Regions from separate parts of the Streptomyces sp. NPDC107521 genome, predicted to be linked through region 1. Evidence: riboswitches for the same ligand, from Rfam matches in the RefSeq annotation. Region 1 holds a riboswitch; each other region holds the start of a gene.
What was found. Region 1 has a riboswitch for cyclic di-AMP ahead of ACZ7LB_RS25310 (transglycosylase family protein). Riboswitches for the same ligand answer to the same signal wherever they lie in the genome.

Region 2: linked by a shared signal. The riboswitch ahead of ACZ7LB_RS14370 (M23 family metallopeptidase) and the one ahead of ACZ7LB_RS25310 (transglycosylase family protein) in region 1 are both predicted to bind cyclic di-AMP.
Region 3: linked by a shared signal. The riboswitch ahead of ACZ7LB_RS30115 (M23 family metallopeptidase) and the one ahead of ACZ7LB_RS25310 (transglycosylase family protein) in region 1 are both predicted to bind cyclic di-AMP.
Region 4: linked by a shared signal. The riboswitch ahead of ACZ7LB_RS31705 (M23 family metallopeptidase) and the one ahead of ACZ7LB_RS25310 (transglycosylase family protein) in region 1 are both predicted to bind cyclic di-AMP.

The regions. Positions count from the first base shown of each region.
Region 1 is NZ_JBVKAT010000019.1:134,427-138,131, forward strand. Features, by position in the region: gene ACZ7LB_RS25300 (cytochrome P450 family protein) at 1-400, shown strand, start outside; gene ACZ7LB_RS25305 (transglycosylase family protein) at 549-1,691, shown strand; cyclic di-AMP (ydaO/yuaA leader) riboswitch at 1,869-2,036, shown strand; gene ACZ7LB_RS25310 (transglycosylase family protein) at 2,040-2,828, shown strand; gene eno (phosphopyruvate hydratase) at 3,131-3,705, shown strand, end outside.
Region 2 is NZ_JBVKAT010000008.1:55,416-59,120, reverse strand. Features, by position in the region: gene ACZ7LB_RS14375 (M16 family metallopeptidase) at 1-1,130, shown strand, start outside; cyclic di-AMP (ydaO/yuaA leader) riboswitch at 1,324-1,516, shown strand; gene ACZ7LB_RS14370 (M23 family metallopeptidase) at 1,530-2,309, shown strand; gene ACZ7LB_RS14365 (HPr family phosphocarrier protein) at 2,685-2,966, opposite strand; gene ACZ7LB_RS14360 (bifunctional acetate--CoA ligase family protein/GNAT family N-acetyltransferase) at 3,095-3,705, shown strand, end outside.
Region 3 is NZ_JBVKAT010000030.1:19,660-23,364, forward strand. Features, by position in the region: gene ACZ7LB_RS30110 (aldo/keto reductase) at 1-46, opposite strand, end outside; gene ACZ7LB_RS30115 (M23 family metallopeptidase) at 465-1,535, opposite strand; cyclic di-AMP (ydaO/yuaA leader) riboswitch at 1,546-1,703, opposite strand; gene ACZ7LB_RS30120 (PP2C family protein-serine/threonine phosphatase) at 1,939-3,210, opposite strand; tRNA gene ACZ7LB_RS30125 (tRNA-Met) at 3,490-3,563, opposite strand.
Region 4 is NZ_JBVKAT010000042.1:2,348-6,052, reverse strand. Features, by position in the region: gene ACZ7LB_RS31710 (SGNH/GDSL hydrolase family protein) at 1-415, opposite strand, end outside; gene ACZ7LB_RS31705 (M23 family metallopeptidase) at 637-1,641, opposite strand; cyclic di-AMP (ydaO/yuaA leader) riboswitch at 1,646-1,804, opposite strand; gene ACZ7LB_RS31700 (tyrosine-protein phosphatase) at 2,285-3,082, shown strand; gene ACZ7LB_RS31695 (DUF6126 family protein) at 3,153-3,272, opposite strand; gene ACZ7LB_RS31690 (helix-turn-helix domain-containing protein) at 3,269-3,705, opposite strand, start outside.

The sequences.
Region 1 (3,705 bases):
GGTGGAGCTGGCCACCTGGCGGTTCGCCACCCGCCCGCTGAGCCTCGGCGGACAGGACATCGCCGCCGGTGATCCGGTGCTGGTCGTCCTGGCCGCCGCCGACCGGGACCCGGAGCGGTTCGCGGACCCGGACACCCTGGACCTGACCCGTCGTGACAACCAGCACCTCGGGTACGGGCACGGCATCCACTACTGCCTCGGCGCCCCGCTCGCCCGGCTGGAGGGCCGGACCGCGCTGGACACCCTGTTCACCCGGCTCCCGGACCTGGAGCTGGCAGCGGACCCGGACGAACTGCGGTGGCGCGGCGGGCTCATCATGCGCGGACTGCGCACCCTGCCGGTGTCGTTCACCCCCGTCGGGCGGGCCGGGGACAACACCCCGCCCGCGCCGGAAAAGTGACAGCTGTTCAACTTTGTGATCCTCATGTGATCTGTGCGGCATGAACTTGTGACAAGTGATTGACTGCCTATACGTTCACGGATCAATGTGCGGCGGCAGAGCCGTTGTTCCGCCGCGCGCCCCTCGCTGTCTCGCGAAAGGTAGTCGCATGCTTTCCGGGAACGGTCGTCACCGTCGCCCCCGCCAGGCCCCGGCCCTCGTCGTCGCGGCCGGAGTGACCGGCTCCGCCATCGCCCTCCCGCTGCTCGGCGCCACCGGCGCCCACGCGGCCGACGGCGCGAACTGGGACCGGGTCGCGGAGTGCGAGACCGGCGGCGCATGGAGCCAGAACGGCGGCAACGGGTACTACGGCGGTCTCCAGCTCTCCCAGGAGGACTGGGAGGGCTACGGCGGTACGCAGTACGCGCCCAGCCCCGACCAGGCCAGCCGCGCCCAGCAGATCAGAGTGGCCGAGAAGCTGCTCGCGGACCGGGGCGTCGCCGCCTGGCCGACCTGCGGCCCGCAGGCGGGCCTCGGCAAGGGCGGGTCCTCGGAGGAGGGGACGGACAAGGACGGGAAGTCCCGGGGCGAGTCCCGGGACGAGGGCGGGTCCCAGGATTCGGACGCCTCCGGGGCGGACCGTGCGGAGGACGCCGGCTCCGACGCCTCCGCCGACCCCGGCTCCTCCGCCTCTCCCGGCGCCTCCGACACGCCCGGGTCGTCCGGGCGGTCCGGCGGGAAGGACCCGGCGCCGTCCGGGCGGGAGAGCGGGTCGCCCTCCCCGTCGGCGGCCTCTGACGGGACGTCGGCCGATGACCGGGACGAAACGCCTGATTCCGGCGCCTCGTCCGATCCCGGGGCGGCGCGGGACTCCGCGTCCGGCGCCGGCGGCTCCGAAGGCACCGGCGCCTCCGAGGGGACGGACGACCGCGGGTCGAATGCGGTCGAGTCCGGTGAATCGGACAAGTCCGGCTCCGGTGGGGGTGCTTCGGGCTCCGCCGGTGAGGAGGCGGCCGGCGGTGGGCGGCACCGCGGCGGCAGCGCCGACGAGGGCGCGGCGGACGGCCGCGCCGACGGCTCCTCCGGCCGTCACGCCTCGCGCGGCGGGAGCGCCGCCCGGGACGCCGTGGACGGCTCCTACACCGTCCGTCCGGGCGACAGTCTGTGGGGCATCGCGGACTCCCTCGGGGTCGACGGCGGATGGTCCTCCCTCTATGAGGAGAACAAGGACGTCGTGGGCGCCGACCCGGACTACATCCTGCCCGGTCAGGAGCTTGCCGTCGGCGGTGAATCGGAGCCCGGGCAGGGCTAGTTCACGTCATGGTTCGCGGCTGTATGTCCGTTTTGGATCTCGTGAGATATAGGTCTCATAAGCCGTGATCGTCTTTGAAAATCCGCGGAGCGCGTGGCTACGGTCAGGGTCGCTCGCCATCGCGGGCCCCGGTTGCCGCAACGCCGAATCCTGCCAGCGGCCCTCCGGGAACAGTCGTCGCGTCAAGCGCCGCAGGCAGGAGCGGGGGACCCAAGGTAAGTCGCCGCACCGGGCAGTTGAGCCGGAGCGGCTAGGGGTGGAGCCGAGTTCCGTGAGGAACCCGGCCGGGCAACTCAACCGGCCCGAACCCGACAGCTCACCTCGCAGGCGTCGGTGAGGGGATCAACCATGCTGTTTTCCGGCAAGGGCAAGCACCGTCGCCCGTCCAAGGCCACCCGCGTCATCGCCGTCGCCGGCGTCACCGGCGCCGCTGTCGCCGCCCCGCTGATGGCGGCCGGCAACGCCTCCGCCGCCACCGCCGCCGAGTGGGACGCCGTCGCCCGCTGCGAGTCCGGCGGCAACTGGTCCATCAACACCGGCAACGGCTACTACGGCGGTCTGCAGTTCTCCGCCTCCACCTGGGCCGCCTACGGCGGTACGCAGTACGCCGCCACCGCCAACCAGGCGAGCAAGGCGCAGCAGATAGAGATCGCCGAGAAGGTGCTCGCGGGCCAGGGCAAGGGCGCCTGGCCGGTCTGCGGTGTCGGCCTGTCCCGTGCCGCGTACACCGGCGGCGGCTCCACCGCCCCGCAGAGCCAGGGCGGCTCCTCGCAGAGCACCCAGCAGCAGGGCACCGGCTCCTCGCAGAACACCCAGAAGCAGAGCACCCAGAAGCAGAGCACCGGCACCTCCCAGAGCGCCCCGCAGCGCTCCCAGGGCACCTCGGACCGCTCCGCCGAGCAGAGGTCGACCCGCTCCGCCGAGCGTCCGGCCGCCAAGAAGACCGTCACCACCCCGACCGGCAAGAAGGTCAAGAAGGGCGACGGCGAGTACCGGGTCGTCGCGGGCGACACCCTCAGCTCCATCGCCGCCGACCACGGCGTCAAGGGCGGCTGGGCGAAGCTCTTCAAGCTCAACGGCGACATCGTCGAGGACGCCGACCTGATCTACCCGGGCCAGCAGCTCCACCTCAAGTAGGCCGCCGCTCCCCCCGGCCCCCGCCCCGGTGCGTGTTCCCCCGTACGCACCGGGGCGGGTTTTTTCGCGCCCGCGCGCCGGGCCGGGACCCCGCCCCGCGCCCCGTCCGGCCCGCGCCCCGGTTTCCCCGAACCGTTTTGTTCCGTTCGGAAACAATTTCCCGCCGGTTCTGTCCACGGGGTGGGCCGAAGGCCGACCGATCGCCCGGAGCCGGTTAGGCTCATCCCGCAGAGCAACACGGAACGGACCGCCAAGCCATCGCGGCCCGGCCGCCCGCGTCACACCCCAAGAAGGAGATGCTCGTGCCGTCCATCGACGTCGTCGTAGCCCGGGAAATCCTGGACTCCCGAGGCAACCCCACGGTCGAGGTCGAGGTCGGCCTCGACGACGGCAGCACGGGTCGTGCCGCCGTGCCGTCCGGCGCCTCCACCGGCGCCTTCGAGGCCATCGAGCTGCGCGACGGGGACCCCGGCCGCTACCTGGGCAAGGGCGTCGAGAAGGCCGTGCTCGCGGTCATCGAGCAGATCGGCCCGGAGCTGGTCGGCTACGACGCCACCGAGCAGCGCCTGATCGACCAGGCCATGTTCGACCTGGACGCCACCGACAACAAGGGCTCGCTCGGCGCCAACGCCATCCTCGGCGTCTCCCTCGCCGTCGCCCACGCCGCCTCCGAGGCCAGCGACCTGCCCCTGTTCCGCTACCTGGGCGGACCCAACGCGCACCTGCTGCCGGTGCCGATGATGAACATCCTGAACGGCGGCTCGCACGCCGACTCCAACGTGGACATCCAGGAGTTCATGATCGCGCCGATCGGCGCGGAGTCCTTCTCCGAGGCGCTGCGCTGGGGCACCGAGGTCTACCACACCCTCAAGAAGGT
Region 2 (3,705 bases), on a different contig from region 1:
AGTTCGCCGCCGAGCTGGAGCGCTGCGGCGCCACCCTCGACGCGCACGCCGACCACCCGGGCGTGCGGCTGAGCCTGGAGGTGCCCGCCTCCCGGCTGGCCAAGGCCCTCGGGCTGGTCGCGGACGCGCTGCGGGCGCCCGCCTTCGCGGACAGCGAGGTCGAGCGCCTCGTCCGCAACCGGCTGGACGAGATCCCGCACGAGCTGGCCAACCCGACCCGGCGCGCCGCCAAGGAGCTGTCCAAGGAGCTGTTCCCGGCCGACGCGCGCATGTCGCGCCCGCGCCAGGGCACCGAGGAGACGGTCGCCGCCATCGACTCGGCGGCCGTCCGCGCCTTCTACGAGAAGCACGTGCGCCCGGCCACCGCCACCGCCGTGGTCGTCGGCGACCTGACCGGTCTCGACCTCGACGCGCTGCTCGCCGACACCCTCGGCGCGTGGACCGGCTCGGCCGCCGCGCCGCGCCCGGTGCCGCCGGTGACCGCCGACGACCGGGGCCGCGTCGTCATCGTGCACCGTCAGGGCGCCGTCCAGACGCAGCTCCTGATCGGCCGTATCGGCGCCGACCGGCACGACCGGGTGTGGCCCGCCCAGGTGCTCGGCACCTACTGCCTGGGCGGCACCCTCACCTCCCGGCTGGACCGGGTCCTGCGGGAGGAGAAGGGCTACACCTACGGCGTCCGCGCCTTCTCCCAGGTGCTGCGCTCCGCCCCCGACGGCAGCGGCGCCGCCATGCTGGCCATCAGTGGTTCTGTGGACACCCCCAACACCGGCCCCGCCCTGGCGGACCTGTGGACGGTGCTGCGGACCCTGGCCGAGGGCGGTCTGACCGACGCCGAGCGCGATGTGGCCGTGCAGAACCTGGTGGGCGTGGCCCCGCTCAAGTACGAGACGGCGGCGGCCGTCGCGAGCACCCTGGCCGACCAGGTCGAGCAGCACCTGCCCGACGACTACCAGGCCGCCCTGTACCGCCAACTCGCGGCCACCGGCACGGTGGAGGCCACGGCGGCGGTCGTGAACGCCTTCCCGGTGGACCGCGTGGTGACGGTCCTCGTCGGGGACGCGTCCGTGATCAGGGAGCCCGTGGAGGCCCTCGGCATCGGCGAGGTCACCGTCGTGGCGGCCGAGTAGGGTCCGCCCGGCACGCGGCGGCCCCGGTGGCGGAGGCGTCACCGGGGCCGCCGTATGCCCGAATTGAGGGAATGACCACCCGTCTGCACTGTGGGATACGGCACAAAAACCAGGTTGTGTTTGAGGAGTGAAGGCGCCCCCGCTTAGCGTCGTCCCGGCTGTACGTCACGCAGTGCGCCGCATCCGCGGCACCGGACAGTCATCGCCGAGTCCCCGTACGGCGCGAGCCGGGGGAGCCGGGGACCCGTCTTCCGGCCGCCGCCCGCGGCCGGAGGGGCACACGTCCCAGGGGTGAATCGGATGCCCGCGCCCAGCGGGGGAGTCCGTAGGAGACCTTCCTGCTCCGAACCCGTCAGCTAACCCGGTAGGCGAGAGGGAAGGAAAGGAAACCGTCGCCACATGGCGTTCACGCACGCCTCCGGGAAGCACCGCCGCCCCGGCCGGATGCACCGCACCACCGCCCGTGCCGCGAGCGTCGCGGCCCTCACCGCCACCGCGGGCGGAGTCGCCGGAGCCCTCGCCGGACCGGCCGCCGCGGCCGAGACCGAGGCCGAGCAGAGCGGACTGACGCCGGTCGTCACCATCGGCGGTTCCATAGCCGACGAGATCGACGCGCAGGCCGACGCCCAGCGCGGCGCCGCCGACGACGCCGCCGCCCGGGTCGCCGCGCAGGAGATCGCCCGCGAGCGCGCCGCCGCCGCGGCCGAGGCCGCCAAGGACGCCCGCGAGGCCAGGGAGCGCGCCGCCCGCGAGGCCGAGCGCCAGCGTCTGAACACCTTCGTCTCGCCGGTCGCCGGCTCCTACGTCTCCACCGCCTACGGCTCGACCAGTTCCCTCTGGTCCTCCGGCACCCACACCGGCATCGACTTCCACGCCGGCAACGGCGCCTCGGTCCGCTCGGTCGGCGTCGGCACCGTCGTCCAGGCCGGATGGGGCGGGGCGTACGGCAACCAGGTCGTGATCCGGATGCACGACGGCACCTACACGCAGTACGGGCACCTGCTGTCCATCGGCGTCTCGGTCGGCCAGTCCGTCGAGGCGGGCCAGCAGATCGGCCTGGCCGGCGACACCGGCAACGTGACCGGCCCGCACCTGCACTTCGAGGCCCGCACCGGCACCGACTACGGCTCGGACATCAACCCCCTGGTCTACCTCCGCTCCCACGGAGTGAACCTCTGACCCCTGCGGCCGACCCCTCCGGCCCGGCCGCGGCACCCCCGGTGCCCGCCCCCGGACCCCCGAGGAACGCCGCGCGGAACCCCGGCCCGAGCGGCCGGGGTTCCGGCGTTCCCGGACATCCGGCGCCGCGCGGTACCCGGCGGAAGCCCGCCGCCCGCCGCGTCCCGTACCGGCCGTGTCCCGCGCCTGTCCCGAGCCCCGCTCCGGCTCCGGGCCCCGCACCGCCCGGCCGCCGGGCACCTCCGGACATCGGTCCGGACACCGGTCCGGACGCCGGGACACCGGGCCCGGACCGGTCCGGGACGGACGAAGGGCCCGCCCGGACACCCGGGCGGGCCCTCCGTTCCGGCCGCGGCGGACCGGAACGGGGCGGTCTCAGACCGTCTCGGGAAGCTCCTCAAGACCTTCGGCGACCAGCTTCGCCAGGCGGTCCAGCGCGGCGTCCGCGCCCTCGGCGTCGGAGGCCAGGACGACCTCCTCGCCGCCCTGGGCGCCCAGACCCAGCACCGCCAGCATGGAGGCCGCGTTGACGGGCGAGCCGTCGGCCTTGGCGATCGTGACCGGGACGCCGGTGGCCGTGGTGGCCCGGACGAAGATGGAGGCGGGGCGGGCGTGGAGACCCTCGGCCCAGCCGACGTTGACGCGGCGCTCAGCCATGTTGCTGCCCTTCAGGTGTGCAGGGTTGTCTAGACCAGTCTCACATACGGTCGAGGGTGCCCGGACGGAACCGCTTCCGGACAGACTGCCCCGCGCCGCCGCCGGGCGCGAGCCGTACTCTGGGGCCCATGCAGACCTCGTCCGACCGGCCTGAGTACCCCGCCCACTGGGAGGCCGACGTGGTGCTGCGCGACGGTGGCACCGCGCGTGTGCGCCCGATCACCGTCGATGACGCCGAGCGCCTGGTCAGCTTCTACGAGCAGGTCTCCGACGAGTCGAAGTACTACCGCTTCTTCGCGCCCTACCCGAGGCTGTCCGCCAAGGACGTGCACCGCTTCACGCACCACGACTTCGTGGACCGGGTGGGGCTCGCGGCGACCGTCGGCGGCGAGTTCATCGCCACCGTGCGCTACGACCGGATCGACGCCGCCGGGGCGCCCGCCTCCGCCCCGGCCGACGAGGCCGAGGTCGCCTTCCTCGTCCAGGACGCCCACCAGGGCCGGGGCGTGGCCTCCGCGCTGCTCGAACACATCGCCGCCGTCGCCCGCGAGCGCGGCATCCGCCGCTTCGCCGCCGAGGTCCTGCCCGCCAACACCAAGATGATCAAGGTGTTCACCGACGCCGGGTACACCCAGAAGCGCAGCTTCGAGGACGGAGTCGTCCGGCTGGAGTTCGACCTCGAACCCACCGACCGCTCCCTGGCCGTGCAGTACGCGCGCGAGCAGCGCGCCGAGGGCCG
Region 3 (3,705 bases), on a different contig from region 1:
CCAGGTCGGAGGAGCCGAGCTTGCGCAGATGCGAGGTGGTGGTCATGCCCTGTGTCAACGACCGGGCGGGAACCGGGCATTCCACCGGCCGGGCATTTCACCGGCCCGGCATTCCACCGGCCGGGCGGAACGGCCGGGCATTCCGCACGCCGGGCGGAACGGCCGACCGGTGCCCGCCACCGGACCGGTGGGGACCGGCGGCCCCGACCTCGGGGGGCGAGTGTCGGGACCGCCGGGGCATCGGGAGCGTCACCGCGGCGGCGCCCCGCACGGCGTCACGGCGGGCGGGCGGCACGCGGGAGGGCACGGCGGGACCACGGGGCCCCGCCCGGCGCGGCGGTACGCGGACACGGCGGCGGTACCGCGGACACGACCGCTCGTCGGCACGGCCGCCCGGCGGGCACCGCCCGTGTCCCGCGCGGGACGCGGGCGCGCCGCCGTACCGCGGGTCCGCCGCGGTGGTGTCAGAGGCCGAGGCCCTTGCCGCGCAGCCAGGCCGCCGGGTCGACGCCGCTCGCGGAGCCGCCGGGGTGGACCTCGAAGTGCAGGTGCGGGCCGGTGACGTTGCCGGTGGCGCCCACGCGGCCGATGACGTCGCCGGTGTTGACCTGCTGGCCGACGCCGACGCTGATCGACGACTGGTGGCAGTACCAGAGCTCGGTGCCGTCCTCCAGGGTGAGGACGGTGCGGTAGCCGTAGGCGCCCGCCCAGCCCGCCTCGGTGATGGTGCCGGTGTGGACGGCCTTGACGAGGGTGCCGGTGGGGGCGGCGAAGTCGAGCCCGGTGTGGTGGCCGGAGGTCCACATGCTGCCGGCCTGGCCGAAGGTGGAGGTGAGCGTGTAGGAGGAGGTCGGCAGCGTGTACTGCCGGGCCAGCTCGGCGAGCCGCTCGGCCTCGGCCTTCTCGCGGGCCTCCTCCTCGGCGCGGGCCTTCTCGGCGGCGGCCTTGGCCTCCGCCTCCTTCTTCGCCTCGGCGGCCTTGTCGGCGGCGGCCTGCGCGGCTTCGGCGGCCTGCTTCACGGCGGCTTCCCTGGCCTTCTCGGCGGCCTTGTTCTCCACCTGGACCTGCTGCTGCTCGGCCTGCTCCAGGATCCGGGTCCGCAGCGCCTCACCGGCGTCGGCGGTGCCCTGGGCGGTGTCGGCGGTGGTGACGCCGACGGCGCTGAGCGGGGTGGCCGCGGTCTCGGGACCGGAGGGCTTCTCGTCGCCGGCGACCAGCGCGCCGACCTTCGACAGGCTGGGCAGGTCCGGCAGGGAGATCGAGACCGGCGGCTTGCCGGTCTGCGCGCTGGCCATGCCGCCCGCTCCGACGGCCGCGATGACGCCGACGCCGAGGACGGTGGAGCTGCGGGCGAGCCCGCCGCGCTGCTTGGCGACGCGGTGCCGGCCGCGCACGGGGCGGACGGACTCCGCGGTGGGGTTCCATTCCTCCCAGGGACCCTCTTCGGGGCGGGGGACTCCGTGGCCGAAGGTGTCGTCGACGCCATGGCCGGAGGGTGCGAACGGGGCCTCGGGGACAGGCCGGTTGGACGCCACGTGGGCGTGCTCCTTTCCTTCCTTCCGCCTACCGGGTTAGCTGACGGGTTCGGAGCAGGAAGGTCTCCTACGGGCGGTTTTCGGCCATGTCGCCATGGCGGCGTGCGCCCGATTCACCCCAAGGTGGTGGTTCCCCGGTTCCCTCGCGGGATTCGGCATGTGCGCGCGGAGCCGCCTTCTGTGACGGCTGGGACGACCGCGCTGCGTTATCGAACGTTAATAGACGAGAGCCGGGTATTCCAAGCCGCTCCGCTTGATCATTAACGATTCGGGGGTGATCCAAAGCACTACGGCAGGCGAAAACGGGGCGAGTTGGCCCCGCGCCCGGCGCTCCGGGCACCACTTCTTCACCTCACACCGTCCTGATGGTGTGTCAGTTGTTATGCGGAGGGCGGTCGCTCTCTCACCGTCCGTGACGGCCTCCGGGACGGTGGACGGCGAGCAGCGCCATGTCGTCGGCCATGCCCCCGCCGGAGTACCGGCGCACATCCTCGGCCAGGGCGTCGAGCAGGTCCGCCGGGTAGGCGAAGCGGTTGCCCCGCAGCCGTGCCTCGGGGTCGTAGAAGACCCCGCGGGCGTCGCGCGCCTCGGACAGCCCGTCGGTGTGGAGCAGCAGGGTGGCCCCGGCGGGGAAACCGGCCTCCTCGGCGCGGTCCGGCCACACCCCCAGCTCCCCCATGCCGAGCGGCAGCGCGGCCTCCCGCGCGGGCAGCGGGCGCACGGTGCCGTCGGCGTACAGCATCAGCGGCGGGGGGTGGCCCCGGTTGACGACCCGGACGGCGCCGTCGCCGTGCGGGAGTTCCGCGAGGACGGCGGTGGTGAAGCCCTCGAAGTCGTCCAGACCGTCGCGCCGGGTGCCCTCGCGGGCGAGCGCCCGTTCCAGCCGCTGCGCGACCGCCTCCAGGGTCGCCTCCTGCTCGGCGGCCTCCCGGAACGCGCCGATGACCACCGCGACGGCCGCGACGGCGCCCATGCCCTTGCCGCGCACGTCGCCGACGAGGAGCCGGACGCCGCGCGCGCTGTCCTGCACGGCGTAGAGGTCGCCGCCGATGAAGGCGCCTGCCTGGGCGGCCTCGTAGCGGGCGGCGATCTCGAAGCCGCCGATCCGCTCCGGGGGCCGGGGCAGCACGGCGCGCTGGGCGGCCTCCGCGATCTCACGGGTGGAGGCGAGCCGCTCGTCGGTGCGGCGGACGGAGGTGTTGACCAGGACGGCGAGGACGGCGACGGTCGCGATGGTGAACAGCTCGGTGAGGGAGTCGACGCTGTGGAGCACGCCCTTGGTCAGTTGCAGCAGGCTGACGGAGGCGATCACGGCCGCCGCGGTGAGGACGGTGCCGCGCCGCGAGTAGAGGGGCGCGGCGACCAGCGGGGCGGCGGTGTAGAGGGGCCCGGCGGTGAAGTACCGCGGGGTGAGGGAGTCGTAGACGATCGCGACGAGGATCAGCAGCGGCGGCAGCAGGCGGACCAGCCGGTTGCCGACGGGGGGACCCCGCCGGGGGGCGGGCAGGCGCAGCGGGCCGGGTCCCTCGTCGTGGCTGCCGTGACCGCGGTGAGGGCCGCGACCGCGCCGGATTTCCGGCCGGCCGGTCGACGCGCCGGAGCGGGGGCGGGCGGGCGCGGGCGGGCCGGGGGGCGGTCCGTCGGGGGACCGGCCGTCCGGTTCCTCGTCGCCCATGTCACCTGGCCGCACCACTCGTCTCCCGCCACCCGCCCCGCACGTCCGTGCCGGTGTCGCCGTCCGGGTCCCAGGTTTCCCGGGGCGGGGGCGGCGGGCGAGCGGTGCGCGCCGATCGGATGACGGCCGGACGGCCACCGGACGGGAGGGCGGGGGCGGGGGCGGGGGCGGGGGCAGATTGGAAACGGAACGCCGGGGAGCCGGGGAGCCGGGGAGCCGGGGAGCCGGGAAACGCACCGGAGGCCGGAACCCTTTCGGATTCCGGCCTCCGGCCTTCAGTAGCGGGGACAGGATTTGAACCTGCGACCTCTGGGTTATGAGCCCAGCGAGCTACCGAGCTGCTCCACCCCGCGTCGTTGTGTGACCAGTGTACGCCATCGCGGGACCACCGCGCACACACGTTTCCCGTGTCCCGCGCGCCCCGGCCGTCACCTCCGCCCCGCCCCGTCCCTGGAGCCGGACGGCGGGCGCCGGGACGCCGGGCCCGGGGAACCG
Region 4 (3,705 bases), on a different contig from region 1:
CGTTGTAGGTGGCGATCCTCCCGCGCAGGTGCTTGAGCAGGGGAACGCCGCGGGTGTCGAAGCCGGTGGTGACCAGGACGGTGCCGGCCGCGGCGGTCAGCGCCGCCACCGCCCGCTCGAACCGCTCGGCCACCTCGTCCGGGTCGGTGCCGGGCCGGATGATGTCGTTGCCGCCCGCGCAGAAGGAGACCAGGTCCGGCGCGAGGTCCACGGCGCGGGGGAGCTGGTCCGCCACGATCTGGTCCAGCAGTTTCCCGCGCACGGCCAGGTTGGTGTAGGTGAAGTCGCCCTCGGGGCGCCGGTCCGCGAGCAGGACGGCGAACCGGTCGGCCCAGCCGACGAACGCCCCGTCGGGGCCGGGGTCGCCGACGCCTTCGGTGAAGCTGTCCCCCACCGCCACGTACGACCCGATCACTGCTCCGCTGACATTCTTCGAATCGTCTGTCACGTCGACCCATCCTTCCCCGTGGAATGTGACCTACGCGACCGTAGGAAAGGGTTGACGGGCGGTGAGAAAGGCCACGCCCCCGGGGTTGGCCGATTCGGGAATACGCCGGGCCGAAAAGGGCGCACCGAAAGCACCGGAGACCGGACCCGGGGATCGGGGTCCGGCCTCCGGTGGCGCGGGGTCCCGCGTCAGATCGCGACGCCGTGCGCGCGCAGGTAGCCGATCGGGTCCACGTCGGAGCCGTAGTCCGGGGTGGTGCGGATCTCGAAGTGCAGGTGCGGTCCGGTCACGTTGCCGGTGGCGCCGGACAGGCCGACCTGCTGACCGGCGGTCACGGACTGGCCGGCCGAGACGGAGAGCGAGGACAGGTGGGCGTACTGGGCGTAGTGGCCGTCGGCGAGCCGGATGACGACCTGGTTGCCGTACGCGCCGCCCCAGCCGGCGGAGACCACGGTGCCCGCGCCGACGGCCTTCAGCGAGGTGCCGGTCGGGACGACGAAGTCGGTGCCGGTGTGGTAGCCGCTGGACCACATGCCGCCCGCCTGGTGGTACGGGGTGCCGACGGTGCCGCCGGGCACCGGGGAGACGTAGCCGCCGGTGGAGCCTACGGGCCGGGCGCCCGCGGACTGCGGGGCGGTGTTGGACGCGGCGCCGGAGGAGGCGGCCTCACCGGCGGCCGGGGCGGCGGGCTTCGGGGCCGCCGGGGCCTGGGCGGCGGGCTCGCGCTCCGCGGGCTTCGGCGCGGCGGCGGGCTTCTCCGCCGCGGCCCGGGGGGTCCGGGCGGCGGGCGCGGAGCGGTCGGCGCCCGGAGCGGCCTTGCCGCCGAGGACCAGGCGCAGGCCGGGGTGGATCAGGGACGGGTCGCTGCCGACGGCCTCGCGGTTGTCCGCGTAGAGCCGCTTCCAGCCGCCGTCGACGTGCTGCTCGGCGGCGATCTTCGAGAGGTGGTCGCCACCGCGGACGGTGTACGTCCGGGTGCCCTGCTTCTGGTCGGCGCCCTGGGCCGGGGCCTTCGCGGCGGCGGCCGGGGCGGACTGCGCGGACTGTCCGGCGACGGAGTGCGCCGGGGCGGCGTGGGCGCCGGCGGCACCCATCAGCGGGAGCGCGAGCGCGGCGCCGCCGGTTCCGGCGACGGCGATGGTGCGGGTGAGGCGCTGGGCCTTGGAACGGCGGTGCTTACCCTTCGCGGGCATGTCGAATTCCTCTCCGGCGCCTGCGAGGTGAGCTGTCGGGTGCGGGCTGGAGATGCCCGGCCGCGCGGACCGCGCGGCTTTACCCCTAGCCGTTCCGGGAACCGGAACAGGCGGTCGTACCTGTGGGTCCCCCGCTCCTGCCGGGTACGGGTGGTGAGATGGATGCGGGCTCCGGGCGGCGGCAGGATTGGGCGTCCGACCGGATCGGTGGCGAACGTAAGGGACCGGGACGCGAACGGACAAGCGAGTGGTTCCGCGGACGGGAGTTTCTCGTGATCCTTTATGGGAATGCACGGTGACCCTGTGTCGATTTCCTGATTCCGGGACGCCCGAACACCCCGGAAAAGCATGTGAATTACGTGAACATGACGGGCAACGCACCGTCACGGATATGACGCTGCTCACGGGTGCCTTTTCCGCCCGCCCTTATTTCGGAGCGAGCGGGAATCAAATACGCCGATTCGGACAGAACCTTCTCAAAGCGACATCGACCGGCATTCGGGTCATGCCCGGAAGGTGCGCGCCGGAGCCTCCCGCGGGGCCGCGCGCACCCCGTCGCCCCAGGCAGGGGATGCCGTATGGTCGAGTCGACCGACGCCCACCGGGTGAGCAGCGCCCGCGGGCCGCAGTGGGAGGAGCCCCCGTGACGCAGCAGGTCCCCTCGACCGAGCCGGAACTGGCCGGAGTGCGCAACTTCAGGGACCTGGGCGGGCTGCCGACCGTGGACGGCCGCCGGGTGCGCGGCGGGGTGCTGTACCGCAGCGGCCATCTGGCGCACGCCACCGGGGAGGACACCGTGTTCCTCGCCTCGCTGGGTCTGCACACGGTCTTCGACTTCCGCAACGCGGCGGACCAAAGGCTGGAGGGCCCGGACGTCGATCTGCCGGGCGTGCGCAACGTGAACCTGCCGCTGAGCGACCCGGCCGACGGCGCCGAGTTCTGGCGGCTGGTCCGCGACGGCGACCTGGACCAGCTGCGCGGCATCCTGGCGGACGGCAGGGCGGCCGGCCGGATGATCGGCTCCTACCGAATGATCATCAAGGACCGCACGGCGGAGCACTCGCGGGTGCTGCGCGCGCTCGCCGAGGACAGCGTCCCCGCCCTGATGCACTGCGCGGCGGGCAAGGACCGCGCGGGCCTGTCCATCGCCGTCACCCTGCTCGCCCTGGGCGTCGAGCGCGACGCCATCGTCGAGGACTACCTCAAGTCGAACGCGGCCCACCGCCGCTACCGGGTGCAGCGCAGCGACTCGTCGGCGGCGGCCTACTCGCCCGAGGTGATGGAGCTGCTCGACCCGCTGTTCGACGCGCGCGCCGAGTACCTGGCGGCGGCCTTCGAGACCGTCCAGGAGACCTGGGGCGGGGTCGACACCTATCTGGAGCGGGGGCTCGGGATCACGGCGCCGACCCGGGAGCGGCTGCGCGAGCGACTGCTGGACTGAGCCGGGTCCACCCGGCCCGTCACCCGCCCACGGGACCGCTCGGCCGGCCGCCCCGGCCCGCCCGTGACCGCTACTTGGCTCCCACCGCGAAGAGCACGTAGATGAAGGCGGCCAGGAGATGGCCCACCGCGACGTAGATGATCAAACGGATCCACAACGAGCGGGGGAACTTCTCCTCCAGGTTGCTCATGACATCTCTCCATGGGTCGGTCCCAGGCACAGGGTGGCCGTGGGCGTCTGCAACAGGGTATGGACGAAGAGCAGCTCGACCCCGTCGGGGTCCTGCGCGGCGATCCGGTGCGGGGTCATCGAGTCGAAGTGGGCGCTGTCCCCCGGGCCGAGCCGGTGGGCGCTGTCCCCGAGGCGCAGCCGGAGCCGGCCCCGCAGGACGTGCAGCCACTCCTCGCCGGGGTGCGCCCGGACGATGTCGCCCTGGGAGCCGTAGGGCACCCGGACGCGCAGGGACTGCATGGCGCGGCCGGGGGCGCCGACCCGCCAGTAGGTCCAGCCGCCCGCCGCGGTCGGCTCCATGTCGGCCGCCCGCACGATGGCGTCCCGCTCCGCGGGGGTCTCACCGAGGAGCTCGGCGACGGTGGTGCCGTAGATCCGGGCGAGGGCCAGCA